3 regions of the Mesorhizobium sp. Root695 genome follow, and region 2 is predicted to be linked to each of the others. Evidence: predicted binding sites of a transcription regulator. Region 2 holds the regulator's gene; each other region holds the start of a gene.

Region 1 (5,088 bases), on a different contig from region 2:
GCAAAGCGCGCCCGACTTCGAAGCCGCCGGTTGCCGGCAGTGGACCTATACCGGCTCGCGTCACGGCAAGCTGGTCTCCATGCCCTACTGGAGCATTCCCGACAGCGCTTTCGATGACCCCGACGAGATGACTGTCTGGGCGCGCCGGGCCTATGAGGCGGGGCGGCGCGCGGGGAAGTGACGGGCAATTCGGAACGGTCGAGGGACAGCACCCCCGCCGACCTTGGCGGCAGCACCCTACAGCGCCTTCGCGATCCTCGCCGCCAGCCGCGCATTGTTTTCGACCAGCGCGATGTTGGTCTTAAGGCTCCTGCCACCGGACAGTTCGAGGATTTTCGACAGCAGGAAGGGCGTCACCGCCTTGCCGGTCACGTTGAGCGCCTCGGCGGCCTTCTGCGCGGCTTCGATATAGGAGGCCATCTCTTCAGCGGGAATTTCGTGGTTCTCAGGCACCGGATTGGCGATCAGCATGCCGCCGGCGAGCCCCAGCGCTGCCCTCGTCTGGTAGAAATGCGCGATCTCTTCCGGTCCGTGCAAGGTCAGCGGCGCGCGGAACGGCGAATGCCGCGACCAGAAGGCCGGCATCGTCTCGCAGCCATGGCCGATCACCGGCACGCCGCGCGTCTCCAGCACCTCCAGCGTCTTTTCGATGTCGAGGATAGCCTTGGCGCCGGCCGACACGACGATGACCGGCGTGCGCGCCAACTCGTCGAGATCGGCGGAAATATCAAAGCTCTTTTCCGCACCCTTGTGCACGCCTCCAATGCCGCCGGTGGCGAACACTTTTATGCCGACCATATGCGCCGCGATCATCGTGGCGGCGACCGTGGTGCCGCCGGTGCGCCCTTGCGCTACCGCAAAACCGAGGTCGGCGCGCGACAGCTTCATGGCGTCGCCCGTCATCGCCAGCGATTCGCGCTCGCCGTCCGAAAGTCCGATCTTGATGCGGCCGCCGACGACGGCGATCGTCGCCGGCACGGCGCCGCCATCGGTGATGATCTTTTCGACATCGGCCGCCATGGCGCCATTGTCGGGGTAGGGCATGCCATGGGTGATGATGGTGCTTTCCAGCGCCACCACCGGCCGCCCAGTGGCCAGGGCTTGCGCCACCGGCGCGTGGATGTCGATGAAGGGGCGGGCGGTCTCTGGGGTCATCTCGATCTCCAATCCGGAGTGCGGCGCGTCCATCGGGACGCTTGGCAACACTGCGGCACTAAGAATTTGCCGGTCTCATGCCACTTCCTGCGCTTCCGGCACAAGAGCCAGCGCTTCCGCGAAGCTTGCCGTGGTGAATTCGGGAACGGCGTTGGAGCTTTCGATGGCAAGCGTCGCCGCGGCAATGCCTTCGCGCAGGGCCACCCGCAACGGCAGGCCGCGCAGCAAGGCGGCGACCGTTGCGCCCGCCAGCGCATCGCCGGCGCCGGTGACGTCAGCGACCTTTCTTGGCGGCGGCGGCAGGATCGAGAAGGCGCCGGCCTCATCGAAGCCCAGCATGGGGCCGCCGCCCGCCGTCACCACGCCGCTCTTGAGCCCCGCGCGTCTCAGCCCGTCGACGATGTCTTGCGGGGAAGTCGTGGCGTCCAGGGCTGCCAGTGCGACCGCTTCGCGCCGGTTCATGAAGACGACGGCCAGATTGCCGAGCACCGGCTTCAAGCGCACGATCTTGGCCGGCGAAACGGCAATGGCGAAGACGGGTTTTCCGGCGGCAAGCTGAATCAGCCGTTCCAGTGCCGCCGTCGGCAGGTTGGCGTCGCAGAAGACGGCATCGGCGGCAGCGATCACCTCCCGGACTTTGGAGCGCCTGATCTGCTTGGGAAAGGCCAGGTCATAGAGCGCCATGTCGGCAAAGCCGACGATCAGCTCCCCCTCGCGGTCGATCAGCGCCGTATAGCTCGGCGTGGGGCGGTCAAGGAACACGGCCGACAGGTCCGCAATGCCTGCCTCGGCGATGGCTCGCGAAACGGTGTCGGCAGCGGCATCGCCGCCACGCACCGACATGAGCGACGCTGAGACGCCGCGGTGCACGGCACTGCGCAGCGCGTTGAAGACGCCGCCACCGACATCCTCGCGCATCGTGCCGGGATTGGAGGCGCCAGGCACGTAAGCGCCGGACACCTTGCCGCGCCGGTCGATATGGGCGCCGCCTATAGCCAGTATTTTCGCGGATTTCAGCATGCCGGCGATATGACCTTTGTTATTCCAGCCGCACAAGCGCTAGGCTGCTTGGCGAAGCTTCGCATGCAAGGCAGCGATTCGGCAGATCGAAACAGCCGAGCCGTCTTGCCCAATGCGGGATGCATCGTGGAGCGAGATCGTGAGACAAAAAAAGAACAAATCCGGATAGTGATTGTTTTTCAGATATTTGATCCCTCTTGCCAAACGAGAACAAAAAAGGTACAAATTGGCAGGGATTACGGATTGTCCGGCCTTCATTGACGACCAAGGGGTGATGTATCATGGCTCAGAATTCTTTGCGGCTGGTAGAGGACAAAGCGGTGGACAAATCAAAGGCTCTGGATGCGGCGCTGTCGCAAATCGAGCGGGCTTTCGGCAAGGGCTCGATCATGCGGCTCGGCGCGAACGAGCAGGTCGTCGAGATCGAAACGGTGCCGACCGGCTCGCTTGGCCTCGACATCGCGCTTGGCGTCGGTGGCCTGCCGCGCGGCCGCATCGTCGAGATCTACGGGCCGGAAAGCTCGGGCAAGACGACGCTGGCCCTTCACACCGTGGCCGAAGCCCAGAAGAAGGGCGGCATCTGCGCCTTCGTCGATGCCGAGCACGCGCTTGATCCGGTCTATGCCCGCAAGCTTGGCGTCGATCTGGAAAACCTCCTGATCTCGCAGCCCGACACCGGTGAGCAGGCGCTGGAAATCTGCGACACGCTGGTGCGCTCCGGCGCCATCGACGTGCTGGTGGTCGATTCGGTGGCGGCACTGACGCCACGCGCCGAAATCGAAGGCGAGATGGGCGATTCACTGCCCGGCCTGCAGGCCCGGCTGATGAGCCAGGCGCTGCGCAAGCTGACCGCTTCGATCTCGCGTTCCAACACCATGGTCATCTTCATCAACCAGATCCGCATGAAGATCGGCGTCATGTTCGGTTCGCCCGAAACCACCACCGGCGGCAACGCGCTGAAATTCTACGCTTCGGTGCGCCTCGATATCCGCCGCATCGGCTCGGTCAAGGACCGCGACGAGGTCGTCGGCAACCAGACCCGCGTCAAGGTGGTCAAGAACAAGCTGGCGCCGCCCTTCAAGGTGGTCGAGTTCGACATCATGTATGGTGAAGGCGTGTCCAAGACTGGCGAACTGGTCGATCTTGGCGTCAAGGCCGGCGTGGTCGAGAAGTCGGGCGCCTGGTTCTCCTACAATTCGCAGCGTCTCGGCCAGGGCCGCGAGAATGCCAAGCTGTTCCTGCGCGACAACCCCGACACCGCGCGCGAGATCGAACTGGCGCTCAGGCAGAATGCCGGGCTGATCGCCGAGAAGTTCCTTGAGAATGGTGGTTCTGAAGGTGGCGACGACGGGTTCGAGGAGGAATCCGGCGCGATGTGACAGCCTCGCGCGATGTCGGCCGGAGTTCGGCCATAATCGCATTCTATTATCTCGGGCTTATGTAATCGAGTTCCGCGTTATTGCGTTTTGAAACCGCCGGCCCTGGGCCGGCGGTTTTGCGTTTTGGCGGCGAAACGAGGCCGGTTCGAACAGCTGGCAAAGGCTGCGGATTGGACCACTTCCGTGTTTCTGGACAGGGTGAAGCGCGGCGGCTAAAAGGCCAAGTCCTATCTTCTAAAACGCAGAGCCCATTTCCGCCGGTTCGCCGGCGGCTCTTCCGAAAAGGCATCATTCATGAGTGGCGTGAACGAAATCCGGTCGACATTTCTCGACTACTTCCGCAAGGAGGGTCACGAGATCGTCGCGTCGAGCCCGCTGGTGCCGCGCAACGATCCGACGCTGATGTTTACCAACGCCGGCATGGTGCAGTTCAAGAACGTCTTCACCGGCCTTGAGAAGCGGCCCTATTCGCGTGCCTCGACCGCCCAGAAGAGCGTTCGCGCCGGCGGCAAGCACAACGACCTCGACAATGTCGGCTACACAGCGCGCCACCTGACCTTCTTCGAGATGCTCGGCAATTTCTCCTTTGGCGACTATTTCAAGGAGCGCGCCATCGAGCTTGCCTGGAACCTGATCACCAAGGAATTCGGGCTGAACAAGGACAAGTTGCTGGTCACCGTCTATCACACGGACGACGAGGCTGCCGGCTTCTGGAAGAAGATCGCCGGCTTTTCCGACGACCGCATCATTCGCATCGCGACCTCGGACAATTTCTGGGCGATGGGCGACACCGGACCTTGCGGGCCGTGCTCGGAGATCTTCATCGACCGCGGCGAACACATCTGGGGCGGCCCTCCCGGCAGCCCGGAAGAGGACGGCGACCGTTTCCTCGAATTCTGGAACCTGGTGTTCATGCAGTATGAACAGGTGACGAAGGACGAGCGCATCGACCTGCCGCGCCCGTCGATCGACACCGGCATGGGCCTGGAGCGTATGGCGTCCATCCTGCAAGGGGTGGAAAGCGTCTTCGAAACCGATCTGTTCCGTCATCTGATCGACGCCGCCTCGTCCGCCATCGGGCATGGTCCCGACAAGGAGACGGTTGCGTCCTACCGCGTCATTGCCGATCATCTGCGCTCGTCCTCCTTCCTGGTGGCCGATGGCGTGCTGCCTTCGAACGAAGGCCGGGGCTACGTCCTGCGCCGCATCATGCGCCGCGCCATGCGTCATGCCCAGTTGCTCGGTGCCAACGAACCGCTGATGTGGAAGCTGGTGCCGGCGCTGGTGCGAGAGATGGGCCAGGCCTATCCGGAACTGCTGCGCGGCGAACAGTTGATCACCGAGACCCTGAAGCTCGAGGAGACCAGGTTTCGCAAGACGCTGGTGCGTGGCCTCGGCCTGCTCTCCGAGGCGACGGAAACGTTGCATGCCGGCGACATGCTGGACGGCGAAACGGCTTTCAAGCTCTACGACACCTACGGCTTCCCGCTCGATCTGACGCAGGACGCGCTGCGCCAGCGCAGCATTTCGGTCG
Region 2 (5,088 bases):
ATCTATGCCGCAAAGCGCCACCACGGCGATATCAGCCAGCCGCTCAGTGGCTGGTGGGGGCATGCGCGGCCCTTTGCCTTCGAACAGGGTTATGTTGCCGGCACCGGCATCCGCCGCTTTCTGTGCGGCACGCAGCCGGTCCTGTCGATGCGGGCGCTCAAAGGCGCGCTTGCCATCTGGAACGACGTCGACATGGCGGCATTGCGAAAGAAGAGCGTCGCGCTGACCGAACTGTTCATCCAGCTCGTCGAAGAGAAGTGCGGCGCCTATGGTCTCACGCTGGAGAGCACCCGCGACGCGACCAAGCGCGGCAGCCAAGTGTCGTTCCATAACGATCACGGCTATCAAATCATGCGGGCGCTGATCGAGCGTGGGGTGATCGGTGATTTCCGCGCGCCATCGACCATCCGTTTCGGCTTCACACCGCTCTATGTCGGCTACAAGGATGTGTGGCTGGCGGTCGAGGTGCTGGAAGACATTCTGCGCACGGGTGCATGGAAGGACCAGCGTTTCGCCGTCAAGGAGGCTGTCACCTGACGCAGCCCTTTCGACGATCTGTCGTCGCCGGCTCTCCCCAAGTCATATGACCGAGGGACGAATTTCCAGCTCGCAAATGCGTTCATTGCTGGGGGCCAGCGCCAGCCGCGATAATTAACCAAGGTTGGCATTTTGGCTTCGTTTCGTTCACTGCGAACGAACGCCCGAAAAGCTGAAATACCCACATTCGAGGGGCCTATCGACAGCTCATGCCAACACTGAGCTCGGCATGGACCACAGGCCATTAACCATAACAATTTCAATGCCAGAAAGCGCAACGTGACGGCAGACAGTCGTCAACGAGGCCCGTTTTCCAACACCGAAAAATTTCCGCCATCTTAACAAATTCATTAAACTTTAAACAGTTGCGGAACACAACTGGAACAGATAGTGTTTGTTCTGGGTTTGTTTTTCTGATTCTGATTTCCGGTACCTTGGGGGCCGCCATGCTGACGCGCAAGCAACACGAACTGCTGATGTTCATCCATGAACGCCTGAAGGAAAGCGGCATTCCGCCATCCTTCGACGAGATGAAGGAGGCGCTCAATCTTGCCTCCAAATCCGGGATTCACCGGCTAATCACAGCTCTAGAGGAGCGCGGCTTCATTCGGCGGCTGCCCAACCGGGCACGCGCGCTGGAAGTGTTGCGGCTGCCGGATTCGATCGCGCCCGGCCTCAACGCGGCAAAAAAGTTCTCGCCAAGCATTATCCAGGGCAGTCTTGGTCAAGGCGGCCTTGGCCGGCAGCTCAAGCCGGCGCCTTCGCGGATGTCTTCGGCCGGCAATGACGACGACGTGGTCTCCGCCATTTCGATCCCGGTGATGGGCCGCATCGCGGCAGGTGTGCCGATCGATGCCATCCAGCATCAGACGCATTCGATTTCTGTGCCGCCGGACATGATCATGGGCGGCGAGCACTATGCCCTTGAGGTCAAGGGCGACTCGATGATCGATGCCGGCATCTTCGACGGCGATACCGTCATAATCCGCAATGCCAATACGGCGAGCCCCGGCGAAATCATCGTGGCGCTGGTGGATGAAGAGGAAGCGACGCTGAAGCGGTTCCGCCGCAAGGGCGCCTCGATTGCTCTCGAAGCCGCCAATCCAGCCTATGAAACCCGTATTTTCGGCCCGGACAGGGTCAAGGTGCAAGGCAAGCTCGTCGGCCTGATCCGCCGCTACTGAGGTGGCTGCGGTTTAACCACTGGCTTCTCTGGTCCCTTGAAGGGCGGCAGTCCCCTCGCCTCGCGTGAGAATTTGCGTTGTACATGCCAGGGCCGGTAAGGCCTGTCCACCGCGAAGCTGACGGTTGCCGGCGTGGTCGCCGACTGGCGATCGAAGAAGATGGCAGCGCTGCCTTTGCGAGCCAGTTGTCGCTTGGTGATGACGAGAACCAGCGGATTGTGACAGGCGTCATAGGCCGTGGCGTCATTGACAACGATCAGCTCGGCAAAGCCGCAGGCTTTCCAGGTGTCTTTTCGGTCTTCGACATAGGCAATGATCGCACCGGACGTGTGCCTGGCCAGACAGACGCCCGAGGTGCAATAGAACGGCGATCCCGGCGGCAGTTCCGGGGCATCCGCGATCTCGAATTGCCCATCGCCCTTGTCGAACACCTCCGGCACGACGATGGTTTCGGATGTCAGTGCGCGTTTCCAGTTGTCGACGGTGAATTCGTTCGGCCGTGCGCGGCTGACGGCGAGCTCGCCGCCGCCGATCGGCAACGCAACCAGTCGGGCGTCCTCCGAGATCAGCACGTCGGGCGTGCGCGCATCCGAGACGGTCAGCAGGCCGGCAAGCGCAAAGGGAAGAGCCGCGAGCCGCAGCCGTGTCGTCGCCATCGTCGCGATGACCAGGGCAATCGCCACCAGCAGGACAGACTGCTGCGAAATCAATCCGACCCCATCGACAGGCGAACGCTCGGAGATCCACGCCGATATGGTGACCATCGCCGTCAGGCCCTCGCCCATCAGATACAAAAAAGGTCCATCGGCGCCAAAGGGCATCGTCAGTGCGCTGATCACGGCAAGCAGCATAACGACCGAGACAATCGGCATGATGGCCAGATTGGCAAACAGGCTGAGCGGCGACACGCGCTGAAAATGCCAGATGGCAAACAGCGCAGTGGCGCTGCCGGCGATGATCGAGGTCATGGCAAGGCCACCCGCCGCCAGCAGGAACTTTCGCGTCAGGAAGCCAGGTAAGGATCGCTTTGGCGGAGGCGGTCTGGTTTTCCCCGCGCGATGATCCGACCAGCCGGCATAGGCGCCGACCAGCGCGGCAGTCGCCGCGAACGACATCTGAAAACTTGGGCCGACCACTTCATGCGGCGACACCACGATGACGGCGATCGCCGAGATCGCCAGATTGCGCATGGTGAGTGCTGCCCGATCGAACAGCACGGCAATCAGCATCACTGCCAGCATGATGAAGCTGCGCTCGGCGGCAACCACGACGCCTGAGATGATGAGATAGGCGGCGATCGAAAGCAATGCCGCGGCGGCGGCATATTTCTTGACCGGACGGCGCGCGGAAAAGTCCGGGAACAGGGCGAAGGCACCGCGCAGCAAACCCATGATGGTGCCGGCGACCAGCGCCATGTGCAGCCCGGAGATGGAGATAATGTGGTAGATGCCGGTACGCCGCATCGCTTCATTGATTTCATCGGGAATGCCGGCGCGCACCCCGACGATCAGCGCAGCGGCGATCTCGCCTTCGGCGCCACCGACGCTGGCCCTGATATGATCGGCAATCGCTTCACGGGCATTTTCCACGCGAGAGGAAAGGCGGGCCGACAGCGGCATGTCGCCGTCATCAGTGACGACAAGCTTTGGATTGCCGAGAAAGAACCCGCTGCCGCCGATGCCTGCGAAATAACTGTCGAAGGAGAAGTCGTAGCTGTCCGGCCGCACCGGACCCGTCGGCGGCAACAGCTTGGCATATCCCGTGATCAGGGACCCGGCGGTTGTGTCTGCCGGGATCTTTCGTGCCGAAAGCCGCACCCGCTCGGGCGCATAGCGCAATTTCGGCCTTGCGGTCGACGTCACGTCGATGGTCAGCCGGACGCGACCGGTCTCCATCCGGTCGAGCGAGACAACCCGGCCGGTCACCTGCGTCGAGATTTCCGAACCCAGCATCTGTGTGCCTGCCCGCCATGTCTCGACCTTTGCAGCGAGCAGACCCAGCGCGCACAAAAGTGCCGCCATGAAGCACAGATGGGTCTTTGGCCAGGAACGCGAGACCCCCGCACATAGGGCGGCAAGGGCGACGACCGCGACGGGCTTGGCAAAGTCAGGCTCCGCCGCCAGCGAAAAGTAGCCGATCGCTCCGACTGCCAGACAGACCGGCACCAGCAGGAAAGCGATGCCTCGGTCGAGTTCCAGGCCAGCCGCAGTGGCTACGCTGTGGCGCAGGCGACGCAGTGAAATCCGGCCGATTCGCCGGCGCACGCGCACGACCCTGTCGGTTTCGGCAACTGGAATAGAGGCGGCGACATCCGCTTGTACGGGCGCTTTGCCGGGAGCCGGCACAAGGGGCGACGGCGGCGGCAGCGGGGCTGGCAGAGGCGCAAAGAGGGACCGTTCGCTGACGCCAATAGCGGCGTCCTCGCCCTGATCCGAGCCCCGGCTTCGTCCAGCCATCGGGTCTGCCCCTTGCGCCCTCGACACCCTATGCTACATGAACGCCGGGCGCGCGAAAGTCCGCGCGACAACACCCCGCTTCAGATGGTTTCCGAGAGTTCCATGTCCGACAAGGTCGTCACCCGTTTTGCCCCCTCGCCCACCGGCTACCTGCACATAGGCGGGGCGCGCACGGCGCTGTTCAACTGGCTGTATGCAAAGCACACCGGCGGCACGATGCTGCTGCGCATCGAGGACACCGACCGCGAACGCTCCAACGAAGCCGCCACCGCTGCCATTCTCGACGGACTTTCCTGGCTCGGCCTCAGCTGGGACGGCGAGCCGGTGTCGCAGTTCGAGCGTGCGCCGCGCCACCGCGAGGTGGCCGAGGAACTGGTGCGCATGGGCAAGGCCTATTATTGCTACGCGACGCCGGCCGAGTTGGAGGCAATGCGCGAGGCCGCCAGAGCCAAGGGCCTGCCGCCCCGCTATGACGGCCGCTGGCGTGACCGCGACCCCTCAGAGGCGCCTGCAGGCGCCAAGGGCGCCATCCGCATCAAGGCGCCGACCGAGGGCGAGACCATCGTCCATGACCGCGTCCAGGGCGAGGTGCGCTTTCCCAACAAGGATCTCGATGATTTCATCATCCTGCGTTCGGACGGCAACCCGACCTATATGCATGCCGTCGTCGTCGACGACCATGACATGGGCGTCACCCACATCATCCGTGGCGACGACCATCTGACCAATGCCGCCCGCCAGACCGTGATCTACAACGCCATGGGCTGGGAGGTGCCGTCCATGTCGCATATCCCGCTGATCCACGGCGCCGATGGCGCCAAGCTGTCGAAGCGGCACGGCGCGCTCGGCGTCGAGGCCTATCGCGCCATGGGCTACCTGCCGGAGGCGCTGCTCAACTACCTGGCGCGCCT
Region 3 (5,088 bases), on a different contig from region 2:
AAGCGTCACCAGTCCGGCAGGCGCCGGCTTGATCAGCGCCGGCACGAAGACATGGTAGGCGCCGAAGCGCACGCCGAGCCGGCGGAGTGCGGCGCGGCCTTCCTGGTCGAGCGACTTCATCTCCTCGGCGATGTCGCGGCGGTTTATGAGACCGAAATTCTCGACCAGCTGGAAGGCGATGCCACGGCCGATGCCGGAAATCTGGTCGGCATTCCTGAGGTCGACCAGCGGCTTCAGCAGCGACTCGATCTGGAAATTGACGAAACGCTCGGCACGCGCGGCGACCTTGTCGCGCGCCGGGCCGGTCAGTTGCTCGTCGGCCAGCAGCACCAGGCGCGGCTTCAGCGCGTCTTCGCCTGATACCAGTGTACCGATCGGCGCGCCGATCCAGCGCAGCGTGCCGTCCGAGCCAAGCGCGATGTCGCCATTGGCCGAGGCGCCGAAACGTTCGGCACGCGCCTCGAACTCGGCGGCCAGCGCCTTCTGGGCGGCGGTGCGCACCGCCTTGGCGTCTTCGCCGCCGGCGGTCTGGTCGGCGGTGAAGCGGAACCCTTGCAACTCGCCGACATGGTGGCCTTCGACAAGGACGGTTCCGGTAGGACTAATTTCGGCTTCAGGCATGGTATTTTCTCTAAGGCGCCGCATGAGGACGGAAGTCCTGCGGTCTACGAAGCGTTTCGTCAACCGCTCATGCAGCGCATCCGACAATCTGTCTTCGATTTCGCGCGTCTTTTCCTGCCAGTGTGCCTGATCGGCCAGCCAACCGGGCCGGTTCGACACGAATGTCCAGGTGCGGATCTGGGCAATGCGATGCGACAGCGTGTCGATATCGCCCTCGGTGGTGTCGGCGCGGCGCACCTGCTCGGCCATGTAATTCTCGTCGACATGGCCGTGGCGTGCGAGGTCCGTGTAGATCGAGGCAATGAGGTCGGCATGCTGGGCCGGCGCGATCTTGCGGTAGTCGGGCAGCGCGCAGGCTTCCCACAACAGCGCCACGCGCTTGGCATTGGTGGCGAGTGCACGGATGTCCTCGTCGCGCGACAGATGCTCGAGCGCCTGTGCGTCGACGGCAGGCAATGCCCGCGTCAGTCCCTCGACCGGGGCGTTGGTCTCGATCGAGCGCTTCAGAGCGTCGAGGCTGGCAAAGTCGAAATGCGCGGTGCGCCACTGCAGCACCTTCACCGGATCGAAATCATGGCTTTCGATCTTCTTGATCAGCTCCTCGTCCAGCGGGTCGACCTGGCCGGTGACGCCGAAGGTGCCGTCGCGCAGATGTCGGCCGGCGCGGCCGGCGATCTGGCCAAGCTCGGCCGCCGTCAGGTTGCGGTACTGGAAGCCATCGAACTTGCGGTTCTGGGCGAAGGCGACGTGGTCGAGATCGAGGTTGAGGCCCATGCCGATGGCGTCGGTGGCTATGAGATAGTCGACATCGCCGGACTGGAACAGCGCCACCTGGGCGTTGCGGGTGCGCGGCGAGAGCGCGCCGAGCACGACGGCGGCACCGCCTTGCTGGCGGCGGATGAGTTCGGCGATTGCGTAGACCTCGTCGGCGGAGAAGGCGACGATTGCCGTGCGTCGCGGCAGGCGGGTCAGCTTCTTGGAGCCGGCATAGGCAAGATGCGACAGCCTCGGCCGCGTCACCACCGAGACACCCCTCAGCAGGCGCTGCAGGATGCCGTGCATGGTGGCCGCACCCAGCAGCAACGTTTCCTGGCGGCCGCGCAGATGCAGGATGCGGTCCGTGAAGATGTGGCCGCGCTCGAGGTCGCCGGCGAGCTGCACCTCGTCGATGGCGACGAAGGCGGCGTCGGTCTCGCGCGGCATGGCCTCGACGGTGCAGACCGAATATTTGGCGCCGGCAGGCTGGATCTTTTCCTCGCCGGTGACCAACGCGACCTTGTGGGCGCCGACCTTTTCGCAGACGCGGGCGTAGACCTCACGTGCCAGCAACCTGAGCGGCAGGCCGATGATGCCGCTCTCGTGAGCCACCATGCGTTCGATGGCGAGATGAGTCTTGCCGGTGTTGGTCGGCCCCAGCACGGCGGTCACGTCGCGGCCCGACAGGATCAGCGGCTCGGTGTGTTTGGGCTGGATGTTCATTAACCTAGAATAAGGCTTCTGGGACCTGGAAATAAGGCTTCTGGCCTCTGGTTGTCGGGAGCGTGCCTCAAAGTGGCGCGTATGACAGGCGACACATAGGGATTTCGGGCGCGAAGCGAAAGCGGAATGTTCCGCTGACGGCCAGAAGGTGGTTTTGTCAAGCTCTCAACCGGCTGCGAATTAACAGATAGAACGAGTCTGGAACGAATCAGCGACGAATCAGTGACTCCTGCAGATTCAGCTTTTGTTCACGGCTACATGTGGATTTTGCGACCGCGGGTCTCACCACATGCTGAATCGCTGAACTGGCCCGTTTCATGCTAAGAGGGCCTTGCCGTTAATCTTTGCCGATGAACGATCTAGTGGCTTGGCGTGCCTCAGCCAAGATTATGAAATTGTTGACCTTTCTTAACCCGCGTTAAGGAATTGGCAGGCGATTCCGGCTGTCGCCGTTAACGTTCCGCTCAAAGCCGGAACGAATCGGCGACGAATCAGCGATGTCAGAATTTTCTTGGTTTGTTCACCCCAATATCTTGTGTTGTGAACAGCTTATCCACCTAGAATCCACAGGTTACGAAGTAGCTTTCGCACAGGGCAGCGGGTGGCTGTTAACCTCTGCGTGCCGGATTGGGTCACGTCGAAAAGACTGACCGGCAACGAAAGACGGGCCGGGTGTGCCGGCCCGTCGATCTCTCCGCCTACGCCGCCGCGTCGTCAGGCGAAGTATTGGCCGCCATTGGCTGTGATGGTCGAGCCGGTGATGAAGCCGGCATCTTCGGATGCGAGGAAGACGACGCAGCGCGCGATTTCTTCGGGTTCGCCGAGCCGGCCGACAGGGATCTGCGGAATGATGCGCTCGTTGAGCACCTTCTCGTCGATTGCCTTGACCATCTCGGTGGCGATGTAGCCGGGGCAGATGACGTTGACGGTGATGCCGGCGCGAGCCCCCTCCTGAGCGAGAGCTTTGCTGAAACCGATGTCGCCGGCCTTGGCGGCGGAATAGTTGACCTGGCCGGCCTGGCCTTTCTGGCCGTTGATCGAGGAGATGGTGATGACGCGGCCGAACTTGCGGTCGCGCATGCCGCTCCACAGCGGATGCGTCATGTTGAAGACGCCGGACAGGTTGGTGTCGATGACCTCTTTCCACTGCTCGCGGGTGATCTTGTGGAACATGGCGTCACGGGTGATGCCGGCATTGTTGACCAGCACCGAGACCGGGCCGAGATCGGCCTCGACTTGGCTGATGCCGGCGGCGCAGGCATCATAGTCGGCCACCGACCATTTGTAGACCGGAATGCCGGTCTCGGCGTTGAATTTCGCCGCCGCTTCGTCATTGCCGGCATAGTTCGCGGCAACCGAATAGCCGACGGTCTTCAACGCGATCGAGATCGCCGCGCCGATACCGCGCGATCCGCCTGTGACGATTGCTACCTTGGTCATATGCGCTCCTCCCTTTTTGGAGCGAATAGGGAGTAGCGAATAGCGGGTAGGGATTGATGTCCCGTTGCGCTGACGCCATTCTTCCCTATTCGCTACTCCCTATTCGCTATTCACTTCTCTTTAGAGCGCTTCCACGCACATGGCGACGCCCATGCCGCCGCCAATGCATAGGGTGGCCAGCCCCTTCTTGGCGCCGCGCCGGCGCATTTCGAAGACCAGCGTGTTGAAAACCCGGGCGCCTGAAGCGCCGATCGGGTGGCCGATGGCGATGGCGCCGCCATTGACGTTGACGATCGAGGGATCCCAGCCCATGTCCTTGTTGACGGCGCAGGCCTGGGCGGCAAAGGCCTCGTTGGCCTCGACCAGGTCGAGATCGCCGACCGACCAGCCGGCCTTTTCCAAGGCCTTGCGCGAGGCGGGAATAGGCCCGGTGCCCATGATCTGCGGATCGACGCCGGCGGTAGCCCAGGACACGATGCGCGCCAGCGGGGTGATGCCGCGCCTCACCGCTTCCGCTTCGCTCATCAGCAACGCGCCGGCGGCGCCGTCATTGATGCCGGAGGCGTTGGCGGCGGTCACCGTGCCGTCCTTGTCGAAGGCCGGCTTCAGCTTGGTCATGGCGTCGATCGTGGCGCCGTGGCGGATGTATTCGTCCTGGTCGACAATGGTGTCGCCCTTCTTGCCCTTGAGGGTGACGGCGACGATCTCGTCCTTGAACTTGCCGGCCTTCTGCGCGGCCTCGGCCTTGTTCTGCGAGGCCAACGCGAACTGGTCCTGATCGTCGCGGGTGATCTGGAACTGACGTGCGACGTTTTCGGCGGTGTTGCCCATGTGATAGCCGTTGAAGGCATCCCACAGCCCGTCCTTGATCATGGTGTCGATCAGCTTGAAGTCGCCCATCTTGACGCCGGCGCGCAGGTGCTGGGCATGCGTCGAAAGCGACATCGATTCCTGGCCGCCGGCGATGATCACCTTGGCATCGCCGGTGGCGATCTGCTGCATGCCGAGTGCAATGGCGCGCAGGCCCGAGCCGCAAACCTGATTGAGGCCCCAGGCGGTGGTCTCCTTGGGCAAGCCGGCATTGATCGATGCCTGGCGGGCCGGGTTCTGACCCTGAGCGGCGGTCAGCACCTGACCGAGGATGACCTCGTCGACCTCGCCTGGTTCGACACCGGCACGCGATAGCAATTCCCTGATGACGACGGCACCGAGCTCATGCGCGGGGGTGGCGGCGAAGGCGCCGTTGAAGGAGCCGACCGGCGTGCGCGCCGCACTGGCAATGACGATGGAAGCGGACATTTTCTTCTCCAGACTTCAAGGGTGTTGTTCTGTCGTTGAGGACTTTTCTTGCCCTTTCCCAACCCCAAGTCAAACCGGAAATGGGCATGGCGCCCATCCGCGGCAAGCAGGTCATGCCTTGCCATGGCGGCCATTCGTCCATTGCTGCGCAGCATATTTTGCCCGCTATGCAGCATTTAGTGATCCCGCACTGCACAAACTGCTTGGAATTGTGAGGCTTTTGCGCATATCCTCAAAAAAGGCACAATC

Evidence for each region. The regulator LexA, encoded in region 2, represses DNA repair genes until DNA is damaged. The targets are predictions, from matches to a motif close to TGTTCNNNNTGTGTTCNG.
Region 1: the regulator LexA is predicted to act here: its motif matches at 2,382-2,399, upstream of recA (recombinase RecA).
Region 3: the regulator LexA is predicted to act here: its motif matches at 2,289-2,306, upstream of ASD99_RS25970 (helicase-related protein).

The regions. Positions count from the first base shown of each region.
Region 1 is NZ_LMHO01000045.1:169,737-174,824, reverse strand. It holds gene ASD99_RS30025 (TfoX/Sxy family protein) at 1-181, shown strand, start outside; gene ASD99_RS30020 (pseudouridine-5'-phosphate glycosidase) at 238-1,155, opposite strand; gene ASD99_RS30015 (carbohydrate kinase family protein) at 1,231-2,175, opposite strand; gene recA (recombinase RecA) at 2,457-3,554, shown strand; gene alaS (alanine--tRNA ligase) at 3,849-5,088, shown strand, end outside.
Region 2 is NZ_LMHO01000025.1:2,360-7,447, reverse strand. It holds gene kynU (kynureninase) at 1-537, shown strand, start outside; gene lexA (transcriptional repressor LexA) at 984-1,721, shown strand; gene ASD99_RS22560 (ComEC/Rec2 family competence protein) at 1,715-4,177, opposite strand; gene gltX (glutamate--tRNA ligase) at 4,280-5,088, shown strand, end outside.
Region 3 is NZ_LMHO01000042.1:129,524-134,611, reverse strand. It holds gene ASD99_RS25970 (helicase-related protein) at 1-2,100, opposite strand, end outside; gene phbB (acetoacetyl-CoA reductase) at 2,815-3,540, opposite strand; gene ASD99_RS25960 (acetyl-CoA C-acetyltransferase) at 3,661-4,839, opposite strand.